2 regions of the Vibrio toranzoniae genome follow, and region 1 is predicted to be linked to the other one. Evidence: predicted binding sites of a transcription regulator. Region 1 holds the regulator's gene; the other holds the start of a gene.
The links. The regulator PurR, encoded in region 1, represses purine synthesis genes. The targets are predictions, from matches to a motif close to TNANGNAAACGTTTNCNTNA.

Region 1 (3,170 bases):
ACGTTGTTTTCTTCTAACACGCTTCTCATTTGAGCGCCACTTTCTGCTTCGCTCACTGTGTAACCTTCGTTCTGGAAGTATCCAACCAATTTACTGCGGGTTACCACATCATCTTCTACGACTAATACGTGATAGCTCATCTACACCACTTTTCTTATTTAATAGTTTCAATGACTATTCTATTCATAACTAGTAACAATTCTAGTGGTGCAGAAGATAAAAGCCATAAACATGGATTTTTTTTGATACAAGACAATCTTAAACCTTGCTATTTATCGTCCATAACAATTCAATATGGGCATTACCACTAACGAGTAGCTTTGCGCTGAGCAAATATCACGGTTAGTTAGACTGAATACCCCGGGTATACGAAAGACGATATTAGGATCAATCAAATGAAAGATACAAAAGCGTTCAACGAACAAAGAGCAGAAATCTACTGGTGGTTATCAAGCTTATTCGCCAAAGAACTCACTCAAGAAGAACTCGATCACTACCACTCTGTTGAGATTCGTTCTTTCTTGACTGGCTTAGGCGAAAATAAAACACTAGAACCTGCGATTAATAACTTAGTTGACGCACTAAACCGTCTGCAAACACGTGAAGACGCGCAACTGGAACTGTCTGCTGACTTTTGTGATCTTTTCTTAAAAACAGATAAACATGGCGCTCTTCCGTACGCTTCTATGTACATCGGCGAAACTGGACTATTGAACGATAAACCAGCAAAAGAGATGGAAGAGATCATGGCTAAACACAACTTAGTGGTTAACCAAGACCTGAAAGAGCCAGCGGACCACATTGCTATCGAACTCGATTTCCTTGGTAACTTGATCATTCGCTCTAACGAAACTGAGCTTGAAGAAGAGCTAGAAAAATCATTTTCTGTTCAACAACAGTTTATCGAGCAACAACTCCTTACTTGGGTACCCAAGTTCAACGTGAAATGTCATGACGTTGACGAATTCGGTTTCTACGCTTCAGTCTCATCTCTGTTACTCGCCTTCTGTAATTTAGACGCTCAATATCTAGCTGGTGACTAAACTTATTGCATGACTAGGTAAATAAATTCAATAGAATGTGACAATTCACCCGGATTTCAGGGTGAATTTTATTGCGAGTAACTTCTAGTCAGTCTAAAATTGTGACCGCAAACGATAAAATATGAAACATTCACGAAATGCTATGCTTATTTAAGTTCAGAGCATTTCGGTGTTAAGACAAGCCGCTCAATAGCGGTTTTTTGTTTTTTAGCACGTTAGTACCCAAAGAGCCCTACAAATTACAGCTCTTAGTTAGGTAGCTTAACGGCTACTTTATTCCGTACTTTGGGAAAGTAGCTTCTAATAGGATAAAACCATGGCCACGATAAAAGATGTCGCTCGCTTAGCCGGCGTATCGACAACCACCGTTTCTCACGTAATCAACAAAACACGTTTTGTTGCAGAAGCGACTCAAGAAAAAGTAAACAAAGCTGTAGACGAACTGAACTATGCACCAAGTGCTGTTGCTCGTAGCTTGAAGTGTAATACAACGCGCACTATCGGCATGCTTGTTACTCAATCAACCAACCTATTCTTCTCTGAAGTTATCGATGGTGTTGAGAGCTACTGCTACCGTCAAGGTTACACTTTGATCCTGTGTAACACAGGTGGTATCTATGAGAAGCAACGTGACTACATTCGAATGCTGGCAGAGAAACGTGTAGATGGCATCTTAGTTATGTGTTCAGACCTAACTGAAGAACTAAGAGTGATGTTAGACCGTCACGCTGACATCCCTAAAGTTATTATGGACTGGGGCCCAGAGAGCTCTCAAGCTGATAAGATCATTGATAACTCTGAAGAAGGTGGCTACCTAGCAACCAAGTACCTGATTGAACGCGGTCACTCTAAAATTGCCTGTTTAAGTGGCCACTTAGACAAAGCAGCCTGTGTTGAACGCATTGCCGGTTACAAGCGCGCACTCAACGAAGCTAAGATTTCTACCGATAACAACATGATCATCGAAGGCAACTTCGAGTGCGATACGGCAGTTCTTGCTGCAGAGCAAATCGTTGAGATGGAAGATCGCCCGACTGCTGTATTCTGCTTTAATGACACGATGGCACTAGGTCTAATGAGTCGCCTGCAACAGAAAGGTATTCGTATTCCTGAAGATATTTCGATCATTGGTTACGACAACATCGAGCTGGCTGAATACTTCTCCCCACCTTTAACAACGGTGCACCAGCCGAAACGTCGTGTTGGTAAAAATGCTTTCGAAATTTTATTAGAACGTATAAAAGACAAAGATCATGAAAAACGTGTCTTCGAAATGCACCCTGAAATCGTAGAGCGATGTACAGTTAAAACGTTAAATTAATTGATAAAATGAGTTTAATTTCATCAAGCGCACCTTTAGGTGCGCTTTTTTTATCAGCAACCAAAGTGAACCTAGATGCACAACACAAAGATCATTAATTGAAGCAATATCACATTTTGAAATAACAAGTGTGAGCCTCATTCAACAAAAACTTTATTCTATTCAATCAGTCACGCACAGGGCAAACCTCTTGAAAAAGTGGGACGCAAAGCTTCCGGCCTAAACCACTCGTTGGTATGGTAGCGGGGTTACCGATGGCAAAATGCAGTAACTACTAATCATTTAGTAATTTACGGCCTATTGACAATTTTATTGCAACATTTTGCTAATCTCTCGGACCTGCTTATTTGGTGGCGTAGTTCAAATACACCGAGATAAATAACATGGATAAACCGATACTAAAGGACTCAATGAAGTTATTTGAGCCCCTAGGAAAAATAAAATCACGCTCAATGTTTGGTGGATTCGGTCTTTTTGCTGATGACACAATGTTTGCTCTGGTTGTTAATGACCAACTGCACATACGAGCAGACAAATGCACAACAAAGCAATTCGAACAACAAGGGTTTCAACCATACGTCTACAAAAAGCGTGGCTTCCCTGTCGTTACTAAATATTTCGCTTTACCTGAAGGCTTATGGCAAGACCAAGAGCAAATTTTGCAGCTTGCAACCACGTCTCTGGGTTTTGCTAAAGAAGAAAAAGCTGAACAGTCTTCTGCTAAGCCGACCCGACTCAAAGATCTTCCGAATCTTCGACTCGCGACTGAACGTATGTTGAAAAAAGCAGGTATTGATTCCGTAGAA
Region 2 (3,170 bases), 1.4 Mb from region 1:
AACCCGTTTGGATTAGCCTGCCATTCTTGTTCAGTATCATTGTTGTTTACAAGCATGGTAAAGCCGTATGGAAAACCGATAAACCAGCTCAGATTGCACCAATGATGCCCGTTATTGTGAAATGCTCCCTGGTCACTAACTTATTGTTTGCAGGGGTTGTCGTAGCTCAAACTCTATTGAGTTAATTGAGACTAATCATTGCAAAGGGATCAGGCACCGATATACTCAGAGTAAGTTCATTGTTCAAAAGGTAAACGAATGGAATACAACACTTCAGCACTGTGCGACATCTACATAGATCAAGTTGATGTCGTGGAGCCAATGTTCAGCAACTTCGGTGGACGAGCATCCTTCGCAGGACAGGTCACAACATTAAAGTGTTTTGAAGACAACGCTTTGATTCGCTCTGTATTGGAGCAAGATGGGTTAGGTCGAGTGCTGCTAATCGATGGTGGTGGCTCATTACGAAAAGCGCTGATCGATGCTGAAATCGCCCTGCTTGCCGAAGACAATGAGTGGGAAGGTATTGTGGTTTATGGCTGTGTACGTGAAGTCGATGAATTAGAAGATATGAACCTCGGCATTCAAGCTTTAGCATCCATTCCCGTCGGAGCTAGCCAAGAGAGCATTGGCGAGGTTGATGTTCCAGTCAATTTTGGCAGCGTGACTTTTTTACCTGAAGATTACCTTTACGCGGATAATACAGGCATCATTCTCTCTGCTGAGCCGTTAGATGTTGAACTCGACCTTGATGTCGAAGAAGAATCAGATTAAGTATCTCTAACAAAGCTCCAGCCAATTAGAACAACGAACAAAAACGCCCGCTACTCAGTAGCGGGCGTTTTTTTAATCTGAAGAGTCAATTACTCAACGTCATCCATTTTACCTAGAAGGTTACGGATGCGATCTTGCCATGCTGAATGCTCTTCCTGCATTTGCTGAGTTTTTTGCTCTAGCTCGTGACGGCTTGCTTTTAGCTCACCAGCTTCTGTCGCTAGTGCTTGTTTCTCTTCTTTAAGCTCTTCCACTTCCATTTGAAGAAGTGCAATTGTATCTACTGCTGTTTGAATTTTTGCTTCTAGCTGCTCTAGTACTTCAAAAGACATTCTGGCCTACCTTTAGTTATCCATTTAATGGTGAAGGTTCACTCCACTTATTTCCCCATTCTACTCAGCAGAGCAAGGATAAACACTCAATATATTCGATAATTTGCACCATTCGATGAAAAAAACAGCGCTTTTTACCGAATATTGACGCGAATGATTATCTCCACATCCACAGGCTGATTATTTTGATGAAGATTTATTGTTTTCTACTGCAAATTGATCGAGAGCAATCCCCAAAAACAAAAAGGCAAACGTTTTCTTTTGGATATGGTAAAATCCGCCGCAAAATTTATCTTCCCTCCCCTTTAAAAGTTTTGGAGTTCGCATGAAACGCGATTTAGCAATGTCATTTTCTCGTGTCACTGAAGGTGCAGCACTAGCTGGTTACAAATGGCTTGGCCGTGGCGATAAAAACGCTGCGGATGGCGCTGCTGTAGAAGTCATGCGTAGTCTACTAAACAAAACCGAAATCAGCGGTGAGATTGTTATTGGTGAAGGTGAAATTGATGATGCACCTATGCTCTACATCGGTGAGCAAGTAGGTGTGGGCGGTGATGCTGTCGACATTGCCGTTGACCCAATAGAAGGGACACGCATGACAGCAATGGGCCAATCAAACGCATTGGCGGTATTGGCGGCAGGCGAAAAAGGCAGCTTCCTTAAAGCGCCTGATATGTACATGGAAAAATTGGTTGTTGGCCCTGGCGCAAAAGGCGCGATTGACCTAGAACTACCATTGACAGAAAACCTAGAAAACATTGCGAAAGCACTAGGTAAAACGCTGGATACATTAGTTGTAACGACACTGGCTAAGCCACGTCACGATCAAGTCATCGCCGACATGCAAGCAATGGGCGTTCGCGTATTCGCAGTGCCAGACGGTGATGTTGCTGCTTCTATCCTAACTTGTATGCCCGACAGCGAAGTAGACGTCATGTACTGCATCGGTGGCGCGCCTGAAGGTGTCGTTTCTGCGGCGGTTATTCGCGCACTAGATGGTGACATGCACGGTCGTCTTCTCCCTCGTTACGAGGTGAAAGGCGATACCGCAGAAAACCGTAAGCACGGTGAGCTTGAGCTAGAACGTTGCGCTGAAATGGGCGTAACGGCGGGTATAGTGTTGAAGATGGAAGACATGGCGCGCAGCGACAACGTAGTATTCTCAGCAACCGGCATCACCAAAGGTGATTTGCTAGAAGGCATTACTCGTACAGGTAATATCGCAACCACAGAAACACTACTTATCCGTGGTCGCTGCCGCACGATTCGTCGCATCAAATCAATCCACTACCTAGAACGTAAAGACCCAGAAGTAATTGGTCACATTCTGTAAACCTAAGTTAAACAGAACAACAAAGGCTGATACCACGTATCAGCCTTTTGTTTTATTGGCCTGTGCCAAGCACACCATATGCTAGCAATAGCGTGAACGGCGGCCAATATAGTAAATGGTTTGCTTTATAAACACCTTGCCTCATAATAGTAAGGTTCATGAGGTAGGGATAATATGAAAACAAGCGACAAAATCTTACAAACCATTAAGCGCCAAGGAGCGGTAACCGCGAAGCAACTGTCAGAAGAATTTGACATGACGACAATGGGGGCAAGGCAACATCTGCAAAGCCTGGAAGATGACGGTATTCTTGCGTTTCATGACGTTAAAGTAAAAGTGGGACGTCCTACCCGCCATTGGTCACTGACTCAACAAGGCCATAGCCAATTCTCAGACCGACACGGTGAGCTGACGATTCAAGTGATTGATGCCGTAGAGAACCTATTTGGCCCAGAGGGGCTAGCTAAGGTTGCTGCCGAGCGTGAACAACATACTTTAAAGCAGTATCAAACCGCTCTATCTGGCTGTGATAACCTGATCAGTAAACTTGAAAAGCTCACTCAACTTCGTGAAGAAGAAGGTTACATGGCAGAGCTTCAAGAGCATGACGATCATTACATCTTGATAGAGAACCACTGCCCTATCTGTAAGGCTGCGACTCGTTGCCCTAGCCTATGCCAGTCAGAACTCAATGTTTTCACCGAACTGCTCAAAGGCGAGTGCCATGTAAG

Region 2: a site for PurR is predicted at 1,350-1,369, ahead of glpX (class II fructose-bisphosphatase). Genes of this name have one in related genera too.

What each region holds. Positions count from the first base shown of each region.
Region 1 covers NZ_AP025514.1:1,112,515-1,115,684, reverse strand. Annotated here, with positions in the region: gene torR (two-component system response regulator TorR) at 1-140, opposite strand, end outside; gene torD (molecular chaperone TorD) at 396-1,043, shown strand; gene purR (HTH-type transcriptional repressor PurR) at 1,360-2,364, shown strand; cyclic di-GMP riboswitch class I at 2,535-2,620, shown strand; gene OCU50_RS04955 (TfoX/Sxy family DNA transformation protein) at 2,748-3,170, shown strand, end outside.
Region 2 covers NZ_AP025514.1:2,905,927-2,909,096, forward strand. Annotated here, with positions in the region: gene OCU50_RS13220 (1,4-dihydroxy-2-naphthoate polyprenyltransferase) at 1-185, shown strand, start outside; gene rraA (ribonuclease E activity regulator RraA) at 259-774, shown strand; gene zapB (cell division protein ZapB) at 864-1,106, opposite strand; gene glpX (class II fructose-bisphosphatase) at 1,432-2,439, shown strand; gene OCU50_RS13240 (helix-turn-helix transcriptional regulator) at 2,614-3,170, shown strand, end outside.